DNA from 4 places in the Cellulomonas dongxiuzhuiae genome. Region 2 is predicted to be linked to each of the others. Evidence: riboswitches for the same ligand, from Rfam matches in the RefSeq annotation. Region 2 holds a riboswitch; each other region holds the start of a gene.

Region 1 (4,651 bases), 1.5 Mb from region 2:
GGCGGGGTCGCCGCGGAGCACAGGTACACGCCGTCGGCACCGGCGGCGTACGGGTCGAGCGTCGGCGTGGGCCGCGCGAACATCTGCGGCAGGTCCACGGCGCCCGCGGAGATGTCGCCACCGACGTAGTTGGCGTTGTGGTGCGACATCTGCGACGCGGGCACGCACCGGGACGCCACGACGACGTCCCGGAACCCCGGGGCGTACCGCTCGATGTGCCGCGTGACGGCCTCGGTCGTGTCGACGTCCGACCCCGCCGGGACGTGCGCGTAGGACCACAGGGGACGCAGGTCGCCGCTGCGGCGGCCGTCGTCGACGACCGACGGGTCGCTGACCAGGCACATCGGCAGCTCGGCGTGGCGCCCCGCGTGGACGTCCGCCTCGGCGCGCGCCATCTCGGCGCGCGTCCCGCCCACGTGCACGGTGCCGGCGCGCGCGACGTCGGGGTGCTCCCACGGCACGGGCGCCGACAGGACGAAGTCGACCTTCGACGCGGCGTCGCCGTGCCGGTAACGCTCGAGCGCCGCGCGCCGGCGGGCGGGCAGCTCGTCGCCCAGCACGTCCACGAGCCCGCGGGGCGTGGTGTCGAACAGGTAGCACCGGGCGGCCGGGAGGTCGGCGCGCGAGCGTACGGGGTGGTCGGTGACGACCGTCCCGCCGTGCGCGCGCAGGTCTTCGACCAGTGCGGCGACGATCGCGCCCGAGCCGCCGCGCGGGATCGGCCAGCCCTGGCCCGCGTGCGCCAGGGACGCCAGGAGCAGGGCCGTGCCCGCGCCGGCGAGGCTGGGCAGGCGCGAGATGGCGTGCGCGGCGACCCCGGTGAGCAGCGCGGGGGCCACGTCGCCGCGGAACCGCGCGCCCCACGCGGGCGTGCCCTGCTCGGCGACGCCCAGGCCGAACCGGGCCGCCCCGACGAGGCCGCCGGGTACCAGGCCGGCGGGGATGCTGCGCTTGTCGCCGAGGGCGACGCGCACGACGTCGTCGGTGTGCCGCGACAGGGCACCGACGAGCGAGCGCCACGCGGGCCCGTCCTCGTCGAGCCCCGCGACCGTCCGGTCCAGGTCGTGCCACGCGATCCCGGCGCGGCCGTCGGGCAGCGGCTGGGCGAACGAGACCTCGGGGACCAGCAGCTCGACGCGGCGCTCGAGCCCGAACGCCTGGAAGAACGGGGACGCCCACGCCATCGGGTGGACCGCCGAGCAGACGTCGTGCACCACGCCGTCGGCCAGGCCGAGGTCCAGCGTGCGTGCGCCGCCGCCGACGGTGGGCTGTGCCTCCAGCACGGTGACGGACAGCCCGGCGCGCGCCATCGTGACCGCAGCAGCGAGACCGTTGGGTCCGGAACCGACGACGACGACGTCCATGGGCGCCATTCTCGCGTCGTCCACGTCCAGGACGCGAACTCGCCCCCGGGTGCCGTGCCCGCCCGTAACCTGACGACCTGGACATCCGGGGCGCCGCGAGAAGGTCGAGGGACGTGTGGGCGACGGTCGTGAGGCAGGCCTGCTGTCGACGGGCGCACCCGCGGACGACGAGACGCGCGAGCGCCGCCGGGCGCGGGGCGTGACCTGGTCCGCCGTCGGCCTCCTGCTCCTCGTCGCGGCGTTCCAGCACGAGCTGTGGCCGCTGACCGCCTACCGGCTGTTCAGCGACGTGCGCACGGGCACCGCGGCGTCGGTCGAGCTGGTCGCGGTCGCACCCGACGGCACACGCACGCCCGTGCGCCTGGACCCGCGCAACCCGGTGGTCGCCACGACGGGCCGGCAGTACCCACGCGTCCGCGACGCCGCCCCGGGCGAGCAGCGGGCGATGGTGCGGGCGTGGCTGCGGGCCGCGGGCATCGACCCCGGAGGCGTCGCGGACGCGCGGTTGGAGCGGGTCGTGCTCGAGCTGGACCCCGACACCGGTGAACGGCGCGAGACGTCCCGCACGCTGCTCGTCGAGGTCGCCCCGTGATCACCGCGGCGCCCGTGGTCATGCGCCGCCGGGAGCTGCTCGCGCGCGTCGACGACCGGCTGGTCGCCCCGGGCCCGGCGTTCCGCCTCCTCGAGGTGCACACGCTCGTCGCGCTCGTCATCGGGCTGCGGCTCGCGACCCGCGACTGGACGCTCGTGGCCGAGCGGCCCGAGGTCCTGACGTTCCGCGCCACCCTGGTCGGCTGGTTCCCCGCGCCGGTGCCGCCGTGGCTGCTCGTGGCCCTGCAGGTCGCGGGCCTGGTCGGCGTGACGCTCGTCGTCGCCCGTCGCAGCCCGCGCGCCGGCTTCGCGCTCGCGTGGGTCGCCTACACGGTCCTGGCGGGGCTGTGGGGCAGCTCGGGCAAGGTCATGCACAACGACGTCCTGACGGTCACGGTGGGTGCCGTCCTGCTGCTCGCCCGGGTGCCCGGCAGGGACGTGGGCGCGCGCGACGAGCGGGTCGCGTGGGGCTGGCCGCCGCGCGCCGCCCTGGCTGTCGTCGCCACGGTGTACTTCCTCACGGGCGCGCAGAAGCTGCGGCACAGCGGCATCGACTGGGTCGTCGGCGACAACATGGCGTGGGTGCTGCGCTGGGGCAGATCCCCGTTCGGTGACGGGTTCACCCACCTGGTCGCCGACCAGCCGTGGCTGCCGCAGCTGCTCGCCGGCGGCGCGATCTGCCTCGAGCTCGGTGCGCCCGTGCTGCTCGCGCTGCGCGCCACCCGGATCCCGTTCGCGCTGGCCGTGCTCGTGATGCACGGGAGCATCTGGGCGTTCCTCGGCCTGGACTACTGGGCGTGGGTGCTCACCGTGGTGGCCGTGGCCGTGCCGCTGGGGCTGCCGCGCGACGTGCCGCTGCGCGAGGCCCCCGCTGCGCTCGTGCGTGCGGTCGCCGCGCGGCGGGGTGCCGCGCGGCGACCGTAGGTCAGCCGACGACGGTCAGCCGACGATGCGCGCGGCGATCTTCGCGGCGCCGCGGGTCGCGAGCACGCGCGAGAGCCCGATGGCCGCGCCGGTGACGGCGGCCGCCGCGGCGACCTCGCCGAAGTTGATGTCGTCTTCGCTGGAGTCCGCCGCGGGCGGCTTGTGGCCCCTGGTCTTCTCCCACACCGAGTCGATCACGCGGTGCACCACCCAGGTCGCCGCCAGCGCGACCACCGCGCCCACGATCTTGGCGCTCATGGACTGCTTCTTCTCGTCGCTCGTCATCCGGGCCTCCTCGTCGTCCTCGCCTGCACGGACGCTACCCGTCATCGGGCGATCCCACAGGTCGGGGTTAGGATCGCCCCTGAACGACAGGGGAGCGTCAGCTGCCGGGCCCGACCGGGTGCGGCACGAGGACGCTGAGAGTGCGGACCACCGCAGACCCTCGAACCTGATCCGGTTGGTACCGGCGTAGGGAGTCGGGCTTCTCTCCTCCCGTGGTCGTCGTGCGCGGCCCGGTCCCCGGTGCCGTGCGCGGCGGGCGCGGGACCTCTCCGACCACGACGGAGGACGACCGCGACATGACCACCCCCCGGCCCCGCACCGCCGCACGCACCCGAGCCCGGCACGCCGCCGTCCCCGCGGTCGCCGCCGCAGCGCTGCTCGCGCTGACCGCGTGCTCGGCGACCGGCGGCCCGACGGCGGACGGGGCGACCGCCGGGGCCGGCACGGTCACGCTGGTGACGCACGAGTCGTTCGCGCTGTCCGACGGCCTGCTGGAGCGCTTCGAGGACGAGTCGGGGCTGAGCGTGCAGGTCGTGCAGCAGGCGGACGCGGGCGCGCTGGTCAACCAGCTGGTCCTGACGAAGGACGCGCCCCTGGGCGACCTCGTGTTCGGCATCGACAACGCGTTCGCGTCGCGCGCGCTCGACGAGGGCGTCGTCGTGCCGGTCGAGATCGACGCCCCGGCGGTGCAGGACGCCGCGGAGCACGCCGTGCCGGGCGACGAGGACGGCGCCCTGACCGCCGTCGACCTCGGCGACGTGTGCCTCAACGTCGACACCGCGTGGTTCGCGTCCCGCGGCGTGCCCGAGCCGACGACGCTGGAGTCGCTGCTCGACCCGGCGTACCGCGACCTCGTCGTCGTGCCCGACCCCGTGACGTCGTCCCCGGGCCTGGCGTTCCTGCTGGCCACGGTCGGGGCGTTCGGCGAGGACGGCTGGGTCGACTACTGGGCGGGCCTGCGGGACAACGGGCTGCAGGTCGCCGACGGCTGGTCCGAGGCCTACTACACCGACTTCACCGCGGGCGGCGGCGACGGCCCGCGCCCCGTCGTGCTGTCGTACGCGTCGTCGCCGCCGTACACCGTCCCCGAGGGCGGTGACGCCCCGACGACGCGCGCGCTGCTCGACACGTGCTTCCGCCAGGTCGAGTACGCGGGCGTGCTGGCGGGGGCGGCCAACCCCGAGGGCGCCGCGCAGCTCCTGGAGTTCCTGCTGTCCGACGACGTGCAGGCCGACATCCCGGTGTCGATGTACATGTACCCGGTGAGCTCGAGCGTCGACCTGCCGCCGGAGTGGGTGTCGTGGGCGCCGCTCGCGGAGAAGCCGTTCACGGTCGCGCCCGCCGACGTCGCGGAGCACCGCGAGCAGTGGCTCACCACCTGGTCCGACACGGTCATCGGCTGACCCGTGCCCGCCGCCCCCGCGTCCGGCCCGGCCACCGCGCCCCCGCCGCCGGCCCCGCACCGGGACCCCGCGCCCCGTCCGCGG
Region 2 (4,651 bases):
CCCATGCGGACTCCTTGTGCCGGTGTGCCTCCCCGAGACGATAAGCCGACAAGAAGGGTCAAGATAAGACGGTGCCCACGTCGTGGTCACGGCCCTGCCGTGACGTCAGACGTAGTCGTGGTAGGCGGGCAGGTCCAGGACGCCGTTGCCCGACAGGCCGATGAGGATCGTCTCGTCCGTCGTCGCGGCCCGCGCGTGGGCGAACGCAGCCGCCAGGGCGTGCGTCGACTCGGGCGCCGGGATGATGCCCTCGGCCCGCGCGAACTCGATGCCGGCGGCGAAGGCGGCGTCCTGCTCGACCGCGACGGCGTCCAGGAGCCCCAGCGCGTAGGCGTGGGAGACCATCGGAGCCATGCCGTGGTACCGCAGCCCGCCCGCGTGGATGGGCGGCGGCACGAAGTCCTTGCCGAGCGTGTGCATCTTGAGCAGCGGCGTCAGGCCCGCGACGTCACCGAAGTCGTACCGGTACTCGCCCTGGGTCATCGACGGGCAGGCCGCCGGCTCGCAGGCCACGACGCGGGTCGTCGCCCCGTCGCGCAGGTTGCGGCCGAGGAACGGGAAGCTCAGCCCCGCCAGGTTCGACCCGCCGCCAGCGCACCCGAACACCACGTCGGCGGTCTCGCCCAGCTCGTCGAGCTGCGCGAGTGCCTCCTGACCGATGACGCTCTGGTGGAGCAGGACGTGGTTGAGCACCGAGCCCAGCGCGTAGTGCGCCTTCGGGTCGTTCGCCGCGACCTCGACGGCCTCGCTGATCGCCATGCCCAGCGACCCCGTGGTCGTCGGGTCGGCCGCCAGCATCGCGCGGCCCGCAGCGGTGAGGTCCGACGGTGACGGGTGGCACGTCGCGCCGTACGTCTCCATCTGCATGCGCCGGTAGGGCTTGCCGTCGTAGGACGCGCGGACCTGCCAGACCTCGCACCCGAGGCCGAGCAGCGCGCAGGCCATCGACAGCGAGGCGCCCCACTGCCCGGCGCCCGTCTCGGTCGTGAGCCGCGTGATGCCCTCGAGGGCGTTGTAGTACGCCTGCGCGACGGCGGTGTTCGGCTTGTGCGAGCCGGCGGGGGAGCCGCCCTCGTACTTGTAGTAGATCTTCGCGGGCGTCCCCAGCGCGCGCTCCAGGCGTCGCGCGCGCAGCAGCGGTGCCGGGCGCCACAGGGCGTAGATCTCCCGGACCGTCTGCGGGATCTCCACCCACCGCTCGGTCGAGACCTCCTGCGCGATGAGCGCCATCGGGAACAGCGGCGCGAGGTCGTCGGGCGTCAACGGCTCACGCGTGCCCGGGTGCAGCGCGGGCGGGCACGGCTCGGGCAGGTCGGCCGCGAGGTTGTACCAGTGCGTCGGGACGGCGGACGGGACGACGGTGCCGACCGGGTCGGTCAGCGGTGCGGGTCGGGTCGTGCCGGGGGAGGTGGTCATCTCGCCTCGCAGGTTCGGGCGCGGGGGCGCGCGTGGTCGGAGCCGGACCGCCCGCGTAGGTCCCGCCGTCGACGACCCGCACGGGGAGCGTAGCCCCCGGTGCCTGCGCGCGTCCGAGGGTCGAGACCACGAGATGGCGGGCCGGACGCCACGGTCTAGGGTCGACCCGAGACACGGGGTGCCCTGTACCGAGCAGGGCTGAGATCACACCCGTCGAACCTGATCTCGTTCGTACGAGCGAAGGGATGTCCTCATGACGTCTGCCGTCCTGTCCCCGCACGACCTCGCCGCCGCGCTGCCGGCGCTGACCCGATGAGCTGCGCAGGCAGCCGCGTGCGGGTCCTGTCCGTCGCGGGCACCGACCCGACGGGGGGCGCGGGCATCCACGCGGACCTCAAGTCGTTCGCGGCGCACGGCGCGTACGGCATGGCCGTGGTCACCGCGCTCGTCGCGCAGAACACGCACGGCGTGCGGGCGGTCCACGTGCCCGACGTCGCCTTCCTGCGCGCCCAGCTCGACGCCGTGAGCGACGACGTGACGGTCGACGCCGTCAAGATCGGCATGGTCGGCACCCGGGCCGTGGCGGACGAGGTCGCGGCGTGGCTCGCGCACACGCGGCCCCCGGTGGTCGTGCTCGACCCGGTCATGGTCGCGACCAGCGGGGACCGGCTGCTCGACGCCGACGCGCAGGACGCGGTGCGCCGGCTGGTCGCGCAGGCGGACCTCGTGACCCCCAACCTCCCGGAGCTGGGCGTGCTGCTGGGTGAGGGCACCGCGGCCACGTGGGCCGACGCGGTGCGCCAGGCCCGCCGGCTCGCGACCGCCGCGGACGTGACCGTGCTGCTCAAGGGCGGCCATCTGCCGGGGGACGCGAGCCCCGACGCCGTGGTCGACGCGACCACGGTGACCGAGCTCGACGCGGTTCGCGTGAGCACCACCAGCACGCACGGCACGGGCTGCTCGCTCTCGGCGGCCGTCGCCGCCCTGCGGCCCCGTCGGCCCGACTGGGTGACCGCGGTCCGCGAGGCGAAGGAGTGGCTCACCGGCGCGATCGCCGCGGGCGAGGCGCTCGGGGTCGGGTCCGGACGCGGGCCCGTCGACCACCTCCACCACGCACCCGCCCTCGGCGCGCGGCCGTTCAGTGCCGACGCGTGGGACCGCGTCGCGGACCTGCGGGCCGCGTGCGACGACCTGCCGTTCGTGCGCGGGCTCGCCGACGGGTCGCTGCCCGTCGAGGAGTTCGAGCAGTACCTCCACCAGGACGCCCTCTACCTCGCGCAGTACTCCCGCGTGCTCGCGCGGGCGAGCCAGCTGGCCCCGGACGGCGTGGCGCAGGTGTTCTTCGCGCAGGGCGCTGCCCGCTGCCTGGACGTCGAGACGCTTCTGCACGCCGAGCGCCTGGCACGCGCGGGGACGCGCTGGTCCGGCCCGGCGAGCGCCGCCACGACCGCGTACGTGGACCACGTGCTGGCCGTGGCGGCCACGGGCTCGTACGCGGAGGTCGTGGCCGCGGTGCTCCCGTGCTACTGGCTCTACGCGGACATCGGCGCCCGCATCCTGGTGCGCGCCGGTGACCTGGCGGGGCACCCGTACGGGGACTGGGTCGGGACGTACGGCGACCCGGCGTTCGCCGCGGCCTCGGCGCGGGCCTGCGACCTGGCCGACGCCGCCGCTCGCGAGGTCGGTGCCGCGACGCGCGCGCGGATGCTCGCGGCGTTCGTCACGTCGTGCCGGCACGAGGTCGCGTTCTTCGACCAGGTCCGGGCGCTCGCGCCGTCCCGGTGACCGCGGGGGGCGGCGCCGGGCGACCCGGGCGGCACGGTGCGGCAGAGTGGTCGCCGTGGACGTGCGCGCCGTGGTCCTGGACGTCGGGGAGACGATCGTCGACGAGACGCGCGCCTGGACCCGGGCCGCCCACGACGTCGGTGTGACGCCGCTCGCGCTCATGGGGGTCCTGGGCGCGCTGGTGGAGCGCGGCGAGCCGCACGCGCGCGTGTGGGACGTCCTCGGGGTCGACCCACCGGTGACGCGGTCGACGATCGGCGCCGTGGACCTCTACCCCGACGCGCTCCCCACGCTGCACGCGCTGCGCGCGGCCGGGTACGTCGTCGCGATCGCCGGCAACCAGCCGGCGGCCGCCGAGGAGCAGCTGCGTGCCGCGGGCGTCGACCTCGGGCTCGTCGCGTCGTCAGCGCGCTGGGGCGTCGCCAAGCCCGCGCCGGCGTTCTTCGCGCGCGTGCTGAGCGAGCTCGACCTGCCGCCGGGCCAGGTGCTGTACGTCGGCGACCGCCTCGACAACGACGTCCTGCCCGCCCGCGCGGCGGGCATGCGGACCGCGTTCCTGCGTCGTGGACCGTGGGGCTACGTGCACGCCCTGCGGCCGGAGGTGGCGCTCGCCGACGTGCGGGTCGACTCGCTCACGGAGCTGACCCGCCTGCTCGGCGGGCCGCCGCCGGGATGACGCGCGGCCGGCGGGCCGCTAGCAGGAGCCGTCGGTGCAGGCGTCGCCGACCGGCACGGCAGCGAGCGGGTTGGCGTCCCGCCACCCGGCGTCGAGCAGCTGGGCGAAGACCTCGGCCGGCTGCGCCCCGGACAGCGCGTACCTGCGGTCGACGACGAAGAACGGCACACCCGTGACACCGATCTCCCGGGCGGTGGCGAGGTCGTCGCGCACGGCGTCCGCAGCGTCGTCCGCGGCCAGGGCCGCCGCGACGCGTGCGTCGTCCCAGCCGTGCGCGGCGAACCCGGCCCGCGCTGCGAGCGTCACCAGGGCGCCCTCGGCGCCGAGGTCGACGCCCTGCTCGAAGTGCGCCGAGAACAGCGTCTCCATGGTGGCCTCGACGAGCGGTGACCCGCCCGCCGCGCGCGCGAGGTGCAGCAGCCGGTGGGCGTCGAACGTGTTGAACGCCAGCGTGCGCGCGAAGTCGTACCGCAGGCCGTCACCGGCGGCGGCGCTCGTGACGTGCGCGAACATCTGCTCCACCTGCTCGCGCGGCAGCCCCTTCATCTCGGCGAGGGCGTCGATCTCGGGCCGCCCGGGGCCCGTCGGTGTCTCGGGGGAGAGCTGGTAGGAGCGCCAGACCACGTCCACGTGGTCGCGGTGCGGGAAGTCGCGCAGCGCGGCGGCGAACCGGCGCTTGCCGACGTAGCACCAGGGGCACGCGACGTCGGACCAGATCTCGACGGTCAGGGTGCGGGGCGGTGCGGCGAAGGTGGGGACGGCGAGGTTCACGGG
Region 3 (4,651 bases), 1.3 Mb from region 2:
CCACGACCGGCAGCTCTTCGGTGTCGGCCGTGCGGGGGTCGGTGGTGCGCGTCTGGGTCATGCGGGGCCTCCGGAGGTGGTCGGTGCGGTGCGGGTGAGCATCCGCTGCGGGTCGCACGGCCGTGCGGCGTCGGGCGGGTCGGTGCCCGCGAGCAGGGCGTCGAGGGTCGCGGCCGTCAGGGGCGTCTGCAGGACGCCGTTGCGGTGGTGCCCCGTCGCGAGGAGCAGGCCCGGTACGCCGCTGTGCCCGACCAGCGGCAGGTGGTCGGGCGTCGCCGGGCGGGCCCGCGTCGTGACGTCGACCAGCGGCAGCTCGTCGATGCCGGGGACGAGCGCGCGGGCGTCGCGCAGCAGCGCGAAGACGTCACCGGAGCGGGTGCCGTCCTGCGCTGCGCCCTCGTCGCTCGTCGCCCCGACGACGACCTCACCGCTCGCGCGCGGCACGAGGTAGACGGGCCGGTGCTGCACGGTGCCGCGCAGCACGGGCAGACCGGCGAACCAGGGTGCCGCGCGCGCGTCGAGCCGCAGCGTCGTGCCGACCACGGGACGCACGGGCACCGCCACCTCCGGCACGTCGCGCACGACGTCCGCCGACCGCGCCCCCGCGGCGAGCACGACGAGGTCGGCACGCAGGGTCCCGCCGTCCGCGGTGCGGACGCCGACGACGTCGCCCCGGCCGTCACGCACCAGCCCGGCGGCGGCGGCCGGCACGACGCGGGCGCGCGCGTCCCGGCCGAGCACCGCGCGCAGCGCACGCACCACGGCACGCGGGTCGACGTGCTGCTCACCGGCCGCCCACGTCGCGGCACCCAGGTGGGGCCCGAGCAGCGGGACGCGCTCGCGGGCCTCCGCCGACGTCACCTCGTGCACGTCCAGGCCCCAGGACCGCTGGAGCGCGAGCAGGTCGCGGCACCGCTGCGCGTCGGCCGCGTCGTACGCGACGGTCAGCGTGCCGGACGCCGCCAGGCCGACGTCCACGCCGGACGCGGCGGTCAGCTCGCGGGCGAACCCGCTCCACAGGGCGGCCGAGGCGACGTTGACGCGCGCGAGCCCGTGCTCGCCGTGCTCGGCCTCCGAGACGGGCGCGAGCATGCCGGCGGCTGCGTGCGTGGCCCCGCCGCCCGGGTCCGGGTCGACGACGGTGACGCGCGACCCGGCGCGGAGCGCGCGCCAGGCGGCGGTCAGGCCGATGATCCCGCCGCCGACGACCAGGACGTCGACGCTCGCCGAGGACGTGCGGGGGGTGGGGCGGGCAGGGCTCGCCACGGGGTGCTCCCTTCGCTGGCATGACCCAGATCAGGTTCGACGGTCGGCTCTGACGCCCTCTCAGCCCCGCTCCGTGCGGGGCTCCCGTGCGCCGACCACACTACGCTGCCCGACATGTCCGACGCCTCCGACGTCCGCGCGCAACGCCGCGTCCGCCTCGCCGACGCGCACCTGTACCTGTGCACCGACGCCCGGCGCGCGACCGGCGACCTCGACCGGTTCCTGCACGCGGTGCTGGCGGGCGGCGTCGACGTGGTCCAGCTGCGTGACCGCACGCTCGACGTCGTCGACGAGCTCACGATCGGGGCCCGCGTCCGCGACCTCGCGCACGAGCACGGGGCCCTGTTCGCGGTCAACGACCGGGCCGACCTCGCGGTGGCTCTGCGCGCCGACGTGCTGCACACCGGCCAGCGGGACCTGCCGGTCGCGCAGGCGCGGGCGCTCGTCGGGCCGGGCGTGCTGCTCGGGCGCTCGTCGGGCGGCGGCGATGCCGCAGCCGCGGCGGACGACGACCCCGACGTCGACTACTTCTGCGTGGGACCCGTGCGGGCGACCCCCACCAAGCCGGGCCGCGAGCCCGTCGGGCTCGACGCCGTCCGTGCGGTGGCCGCCGCCGCGCCGACGACGCCGTGGTTCGCGATCGGCGGGATCGACGAGGCGCTGCTCCCCGACGTCGTCGCCGCGGGCGCGCGCCGCGTGGTCGTCGTGCGCGCGCTCACGCAGGCGTCCGACCCGCAGCGTGCCGCGGCCCGGCTGCGTGCGCTCGTGGCCCCGGTCCCCGGGTGAGGCCGCGGGGACGTGGCCCGGACGTCAGAACGGGAGCGGCGCCCGCAGCACCCCCTGGCCGATGAACGTGGCGATCGCGTCGAGCCGTCGCTCCGAGTCCGCACAAGCCTGCGGGGTCGCGCCCTGCCGCCACACGCGTGTCGCCTCGATCCACGCGAGGTCCCGCGTGAACGTGACGACGAGGTCGGAGAGCCAGTTCGCACTGACGTCCCACGGTGCGCCGTCGGGTCCGCCGGACAGCAGCGACCCGAGCTCCTCGCGCAGCCCGTCCATCTCGAGCGCGAACACGTCGTTGACCAGGTCGTAGTCGTGGTGCTGCGCGCTGTCGGCGCCGTCGCCGTCGGGCGGGACGGTGCGCCAGGTGGCGACGAGCGCAGGGGCGAGGTCGTAGTTGATGTGGGCGTTCACGCCCAGCACCGCGAAGTTCACGGGCGCCACGTGCGGGTCGCTGCGGTTGTCGAACAGCACGCGCCACACCCCGGGCGCCGTCCGGGCGTCGTCGGCGTGGTCGCGCAACGCCCGGAAGAACCGCTCGGCGAACTCCAGGTCGAGCCGCACCAGGAACGGTGACGACCGGAACTCCCCGCTCGCGACCATCTCGCCGATCCGGCGGGTGATGGTGAGGTAGAGCCGGGTGAACGACGCGATGCCGTCGTCCGGCCCCCGGGGTGAGGACCTCGCGGCCTCGTCGAGGATGGCCTCCAGCCGCTCGACGACCTCGGGGATCGACGTCGGTGGGGTGTCCCCGGCGAGCCCCGCGAGGCGCCGCAGGTCGCGGGCGTCGGGCGGTGCGCCGGGGCGGCCGGTCTCGGCTGCGTCCATCCGTCGGCTCCTCTCCGCTCCCGACCGGGCGCGTGGCGTGCGTCGATCGTGGCGGTCCTGTGACGTCCACGATGGCCGATCGCAGCGCGCGGGGCACGCCCGGTTTCCGTTTTTCGCCTCCCCGTGGCAAGGGTGGGTCGCACTCCCGCGGCCCGTCGTCCGAAGGAGGAGCCATGATCAGCCCGACCGACGCCCTCGACGCCGTCGCCGCCGCAGCGGCGGTGCTCAACCACGCGGTGAGCGAACCGGGGAACCGGACCATCAGCACGCTCGCGCCCCAGCTCGACCGATTGTCGCGGGCGGTGGCCCGGGCACAGGTCATCGTGACGCTGGACCCGGACGCGGAGCTGGACCGACCCGTCCCGCGGTGCTTCGCGCCGGAGGACGCGAGCGAGCACGCGGACGACCTCGCGGTGCTGGAGGCGATCGCGGCCATGCCGGTCCAACCGGCGACCGTGGTCTTCCGGGCCCGTCGGCTGGACGACGACTCAGCCGAGGACGCGCTGCGCGCCTGGATCGACGGGAGGCGCATCACGGCTACTCCGGCGGGCCGGGGCTACGACATCGACGCGAACCGCCTGGTCAGCAACATCGCCGACCAGTTCCTCGAGCCGTAGCGGGGTCACGTCTCATCGCCGCCGCCGCAGCACCACCGTCCCGTACGGCTCGAGGTCCACGGCCTCGACCGGCGACCCGTCGAGCTGCTCCAGCCGGCCGTCGGCCACCTCGGGGGTGACGCTCACGGCCTGCGCGTGCTCGCTGACCAGCACGACGACCTCGCGCCCGTCGCCCTGCACGAGCCGGTCGACCAGCACCCGGGGGTCGTCGGGCACGCGCACCGGGCGCTCGACCCCGGCGACCGTGGCGAGCGCGTCGTACAGGCGCCACGTGTCCTCGGGGTTGACCCGCCCCTGCGCGCTCGCCAGGTACTCCAGCGGGTAGGTGCACAGCACCGCGCGCCCGGGGCCGTGGTCCTTGACGACGACCGCGGGCCGCCCGTGCGCGTCGCGCGCGACGACCGTCGCGAGGAGCACCGTCACGGGCAGGTACGCGCGGCCCTCGGCGTTGCCCGCGACGCGGAACCGCAGGACGTCACCGGTGTGCAGCGACCCGAGGTCCGCCTCGAAGGTCAGCACGACCTCGTCGTCGTCGATCGGGTCGACGAGCCCGTACGCGAGCTCGCGCCGCACGCCGAACAGCTCCTCGGTGCGGATCCACCACGGGCCGCGCTGCACGGGCGACTCCCCGGCGCAGTACGACGCGTAGACGGTCGCACCGGCCGCCGCCAGCTCGACCAGCTGCACCCACGACGGCCCGCAGAGCTGCTTGACCGACGGCAGCAGGTACAGGTCGTACCCGCCGGGCAGGCCGCCGTCGGTCTGCTCGCGCACCACCCCCACGGGCAGGTCGGCCTCGCGTGCCGCGACGTACGCCTGCTCGCCGGTGCGCACGATGAGCGCGCGCTCCTCCTCGGTCGTGAACGGGTAGTCGGCCGCGAGGTGCGACGGCACGACGAGCGCGGCCTGCGCCGGGGCGCGCGAGCACCGCGGCAGGTCGATCTCCCGCAGCGTCGCGGCGAACCGCTCGAGCTCGAGCAGCGGCGGCTTGGGCTCACCGTCGGACGTCGTGATGCCGAAGTGCAGCTCGAACGGGTGGTGGGCGTACGGCCGCTGCCCCAGGACGGTGTCGTAGTCGGTGTTGTTCCACGCGATCCAGCCCGTCGCGCCGGCCAGGAGCGTGGTGTGCAGGAGCTGGCGGTAGTACGCGGCGGCGCCGG
Region 4 (4,651 bases), 1.5 Mb from region 2:
GGAGGGTTGGGAGCAGGGCGACGACGTCGTCCAGTGCATCGTCCTGCACCCGGACGGCGGGTTCACGGGGTCGATGCGCGACTCCACGCTCTGACGTCGGCGGCTCCCACCGTCACCCGACCTCGTCACCCCTTCCCGACGGCACCACGCCCGCTCACCGGTCGCCGTCGGGGAGGGTGACGCACCCCACAGCCGATTCCCAGGTCTTCATCCCGTCCGGCACGCCCGATCGGTCCGGGACAGGCGCCCGGCGCTGGTTCACTGCTCGGCATGAGCCCTCGTCCCCTCCGTTTCCTGACCGTCCCCCTCCTGGCCGCGACCCTCGCGGCCACCCTCACCGGCTGCGGGATCCTCGGTGACACCGCCGAGCCCGCGCAGCGCGACGAGCCGGGCGGCGAGATCACCGCATCGGCCGAGGCCGACGTCTTCTCCCTGCAGCTCGGCGACTGCTTCGACTACGCCGCCCTCTCCGAGGCGACCTCGATCTCGTCGGTGTCGACCATCCCGTGCGGCGACCCGCACGACGCGGAGATCTACGCCGAGACGACCCTCACCGAGGAGCAGTTCCGCTCCGACCTCGCCCTGACGGAGGCCGCGGACGCCACGACGCCGACCGTCGCCGAGCAGTTCTGCTACGACGCCTTCGCGGGCTTCGTCGGCAAGGCCTACGAGGAGTCCACCCTCGACTACACCCTCTTCTCCCCCTCCGAAGAGGGCTGGGCGCAGGGCGACGACGTCGTCCAGTGCATCCTCCTGCACCCCGACGCCGACATCACGGGGTCGATGCGCGACTCGGCGCTCTGACACCGGGCGTCCCCCGGCCGCCTACCGGCGCGCCGGGGGCGTCCTGCCCGTCGAGGACCCCCAGACCCGCGAGCACCTCGGCCTCGACGCGCCGGGTCCCGGCGCCTAGGGCTGCCGGGTGCCGCGGGTGCGGGTCGTCCACGACGTGACGGACCGCCACGCGGGCGGGCCGGTCGGACAGGCGCACGACCTCGTCCGCGAGGGTCACGGCCTCGCGCACGTCGTGGGTCACCATGACGACGGTCCAGCGGTGCGCGGCCCACGTCGCGGCGAGCCAGCGCTGCAGGTGCAGCCGGGTGAGCGCGTCGAGCGCGCCGAACGGCTCGTCCAGCAGCAGGACGTCGCGGCCCTGCACGACCGTGCGGGCCAGCGCGGCGCGCTGGCGCAAGCCCCCGGACAGCTCCGAGGGGCGCGCGTCGGCGTGCTCGGCGAGGCCGAACCCGGCGAGCAGGTCCCGCACGCGCGCCCGCGCCTCGCGGCGGCGCAGCCCCTGCACCTGGAGCCCGAGGGCGACGTTGTCGACGACCGTGCGCCACTCGAGCAGCAGGTCGTCCTGGGGCATCCACGCGGCGTGGCCCGTGGTGCCCGTGACGTCGCGCCCGTCGAGCAGCACCTGCCCGCGGTCCGGGTGCCGCAGCCCCGCGACGACGCCCAGCAGCGTGCTCTTGCCGCAGCCCGACGGGCCGACGACGCACGTGAAGGAGCCGCGCTCGACGCGCAGGTCGACGCCCGCCAGGACCGCCCGCGGCCCCCCGGGCGCGGGCAGCGCGAGGTGCACGTCGCGGACCTGCAGCAGCGCGTCACCCACGACGCACCCGCCGGGGCCGCGCCCACGGCACGACCAGGCGCTCGACGCCGCACGTCAGCGCGTACAGGACGAGCGTGAGCGCGGCGCACACCCCGACCGCGGCGAGGACGAGGTCGGTGCGGAACGCCGCGCGCTGCATCGTCATGTAGGTGCCCAGCCCCTGCACGGCGCCCGCGTACTCCGCGACCACGGCGCCGACCACCGCGTACGTCACGGCGATGCGCAGGGCCGTGAAGAAGCGCGGCATCGCGGCGGGCAGGCGCACGTGCACGAACTCCTGCCGGCGGCTCGCCCCCATCGTCGCCAGCAGCGCCGACGCGCCGGGGCCGGCCGCCGCGAACCCCTCGACCAGGCCCAGCGCGACCGGGAAGAACGTCACGAGCGTCACGACGAGGACCTTGGGCGCCAGCCCGAACCCGAACCACAGCACCAGCAGCGGCGCGACGACGAGCACGGGCACGGTCTGCGACGCGACCAGCAGCGGCACGACGCCCGCCCGCAGGCGCGGCAGCCGGTCGAGCGTCACGGCGAGCGCCCCCGCGACCACCACCGAGACCGCGAACCCCACGAGCGTCACCGTGAGCGTCGCGCCCGTGTGCCCCGCCAGGGTCTCGCGGTGGGTCCACGCCTGCTGCGCGACCCGCGCCGGCGACGGCAGCAGGCGGGGCGCCACGCCGCCCGTCGCGACGACGACCTGCCAGGCCGCGAGCAGCGCGAGGACGCCCAGGCCCACGGGGGCCAGCCGCCCGGGCGTGCCCGTCACGACCCGCCGCCGAGGTCGACGTGGTAGGTCGCCCAGTCGGGGCGACGCGTCAGCGGCTCGCCGTCCGGGCCGCTGAGCAGCCCCTGGTCGAACAGGAAGTCGCCGTACCCCGCGAGCTGTGCGGTGTCGATGCCGCCGACCGTGCCGTCGTCGGCGCGCATGTAGTCGCGCGCGAGCAGGCGCTGGCTCTCCACCACCATGGCGGGGTCCGCGAACGCGTCGGGGTGCGCGGCGACGAGGATCTCCGCGGCCTCGTCCGGGTGGTCCGCCGCGTACGCGTAGCCCCGGCGCAGCGCGTCGACGAACGCGGCCGCCGCCTGGGGCTCCTCGGCCACCCAGGACCGACGGGCGTCGACGAGCACCGCGTACGCGTCGGGGAACCCGTAGTCGGTGTACCGGAAGTACCGCAGCGGCGTCCCCAGCCGCTGCGCCTCGAGCCCCTCCCACGCGACGAACGGGATCGCGACGTCGGCCTCCCCCGCGTACAGCGCGGCGTACGCGCTGGTCCCCAGGGTGACCGACGTGAGATCACCGCGGCCGCCGTCGGCGCGGATCACCGCCTGCAGCAGCGGCACCTCCGCGGGGCCGCCGAACCCGGCGTAGACGCGCCCGTCGAGGTCGCGGGGCCGGGTGATCGTCGTGTCGTCGGCGCGCACGCCGATCGCCGACGCCCAGTGCTGCAGCGGCGCGAGCACCGCGACCACGTCGGCACCGGCCGCCTGCGCGAGGACGGAGTCGCCGTGGAAGCTGATGCCCGCCTCGGCGGCGCCGGCGTCGATGAGCGCGTCGGGCTGGACGGCTGTGGAGGGCAGCACCTGGACGTCGAGGCCCGCGTCGTCGAACCAGCCCTTGGCGAGGGCGACCTCGAGGCCGGTGTGGTTGGTGTTGGGGGTCCAGTCGAGCGCGAACCGCACGACCGTGCGGTCGGCTGCGGCGGCGGTGCCGCGTCCGTCGGTACAGGCGGCCGACGCGAGCACGACGGCGATGAGGGCGACGGTCGGGGCGAGACGGGGTCGAGGCATGGGAGTCTCCGGATGGCCGAGGTGGCGGGGCGTGCGGGCACGGCGCAGCGACGCCACGCGGCCACGGACGTGGGCGCGGGCGCGGGTGGGACCGACGGGTGCGACCGATGAGGCAGGGACGCGGCGGCGTCAGGTGGCGGCGGGCCCCCGGCGTCGGTGCGGGTGGGCGTGCAGCGGTGGACGCATGGGAGACATGCGCGACATCCCTTCGCTAGTGCGACCTAGATCAGGTTCGACGGGTGTGATCTCAGCCGCTGGTGCGGCACCCCGTGTCACGACGCATCGACCCTAGCCAGGCCCGTCGCGCACGTCGCGGTCCCGTCCGCACTGTGGTCCGCCGACCGCCCCGCCGGCCACGGGCCCGGCCGGCTCCGGACGCACGACGACCCCCGACCGGGGTGCCCGGTCGGGGGTCGTCCTGCCCGTGGTGCCGCGGGCGTCCCGCGGCGGCGTGCTCAGCCGAGCGGGCCGTACAGCGCAGGCGACGTGCGCGCCCGCGTGGTCTGCTCGAAGTCGTACGCGAGGCCCAGGAGCGTGCCCTCGTCGAACGCGCGACCGACCAGCTCGAGGTTGACCCCCGCGCCCGTGATCGTGGCGTCGGCCGCGGTCGCCTGTCCCATCGGCACCGTCACGGCCGGCAGACCCGAGTTGGGGCTCAGCCGCATGTTGGTGCTGTGCGTGCCGTAGGGCGTGCCGCTCGGGTACGCCATGGCGTCGAGGTCGAGGTCGTCGAGCAGCTGCGTGACGAACGTGCGCCCGTTCGCGAGCGCCCGGGTGTGCGAGCCCTGCGGACCCGCCCACGCCTCGTACTGCTCGTCCGTGACGGCGGCCCGCTGCAGGTACGTGCTCCGGCGGGACGTCACATAGTGGCCGCCCGCGAGGATGTCCTCGATCGTGCGCGCCTGCACCGCGGGCGACAGGTGCCGCTCGACGTACCCGGCGAGGTCCCGACGGAACTCGTCGGTGCTGCCGCTCGGCTCGGCGAGCACCGCGTTGAGCTCCGCGGACGACGGCACCTCGACGAGCGTGGCGCCGCGCGCCTCGAGCGCCGCACGGGCCTCGGCCCACAGCCGCACCGTGGTGCGGTTGGTGCCGATCATCGACGGCAGGTACCCGATGCGGGCGCCGTCGAGCGCGTCGGCGTCCAGCGACGCGGCGTACGACTCGGGGACGAGCCCGGCCTGCGAGGCCGTCACCGGGTCCGCGTCGTCGACGCCCACGACGGCGTCGAGCGCGACCGCCGCGTCGAGCACG

The links. Region 2 has a riboswitch for thiamine pyrophosphate ahead of thiD (bifunctional hydroxymethylpyrimidine kinase/phosphomethylpyrimidine kinase). Riboswitches for the same ligand answer to the same signal wherever they lie in the genome.
Region 1: another riboswitch for thiamine pyrophosphate. It lies ahead of KKR89_RS01105 (thiamine ABC transporter substrate-binding protein); the one in region 2 lies ahead of thiD (bifunctional hydroxymethylpyrimidine kinase/phosphomethylpyrimidine kinase).
Region 3: another riboswitch for thiamine pyrophosphate. It lies ahead of thiO (glycine oxidase ThiO); the one in region 2 lies ahead of thiD (bifunctional hydroxymethylpyrimidine kinase/phosphomethylpyrimidine kinase).
Region 4: another riboswitch for thiamine pyrophosphate. It lies ahead of KKR89_RS14985 (ABC transporter substrate-binding protein); the one in region 2 lies ahead of thiD (bifunctional hydroxymethylpyrimidine kinase/phosphomethylpyrimidine kinase).

Annotation. Positions count from the first base shown of each region.
Region 1 is NZ_CP076023.1:241,482-246,132, forward strand. It holds gene KKR89_RS01085 (phytoene desaturase family protein) at 1-1,364, opposite strand, end outside; gene KKR89_RS01090 (hypothetical protein) at 1,480-1,956, shown strand; gene KKR89_RS01095 (hypothetical protein) at 1,953-2,879, shown strand; gene KKR89_RS01100 (DUF4235 domain-containing protein) at 2,895-3,164, opposite strand; TPP riboswitch at 3,243-3,374, shown strand; gene KKR89_RS01105 (thiamine ABC transporter substrate-binding protein) at 3,461-4,567, shown strand.
Region 2 is NZ_CP076023.1:1,776,312-1,780,962, forward strand. It holds gene KKR89_RS07965 (LLM class flavin-dependent oxidoreductase) at 1-5, opposite strand, end outside; gene KKR89_RS07970 (TrpB-like pyridoxal phosphate-dependent enzyme) at 106-1,416, opposite strand; TPP riboswitch at 1,581-1,679, shown strand; gene thiD (bifunctional hydroxymethylpyrimidine kinase/phosphomethylpyrimidine kinase) at 1,729-3,201, shown strand; gene KKR89_RS07980 (HAD family hydrolase) at 3,248-3,877, shown strand; gene KKR89_RS07985 (DsbA family oxidoreductase) at 3,896-4,648, opposite strand; gene KKR89_RS07990 (quinone oxidoreductase family protein) at 4,645-4,651, opposite strand, start outside.
Region 3 is NZ_CP076023.1:508,872-513,522, forward strand. It holds gene thiS (sulfur carrier protein ThiS) at 1-61, opposite strand, end outside; gene thiO (glycine oxidase ThiO) at 58-1,266, opposite strand; TPP riboswitch at 1,257-1,364, opposite strand; gene thiE (thiamine phosphate synthase) at 1,381-2,052, shown strand; gene KKR89_RS02410 (DUF5995 family protein) at 2,077-2,874, opposite strand; gene KKR89_RS02415 (hypothetical protein) at 3,048-3,491, shown strand; gene KKR89_RS02420 (cellulase family glycosylhydrolase) at 3,504-4,651, opposite strand, start outside.
Region 4 is NZ_CP076023.1:3,306,706-3,311,356, forward strand. It holds gene KKR89_RS14965 (septum formation family protein) at 1-94, shown strand, start outside; gene KKR89_RS14970 (septum formation family protein) at 271-804, shown strand; gene KKR89_RS14975 (ABC transporter ATP-binding protein) at 773-1,612, opposite strand; gene KKR89_RS14980 (ABC transporter permease) at 1,605-2,375, opposite strand; gene KKR89_RS14985 (ABC transporter substrate-binding protein) at 2,372-3,397, opposite strand; TPP riboswitch at 3,584-3,677, opposite strand; gene KKR89_RS14990 (amidase family protein) at 3,853-4,651, opposite strand, start outside.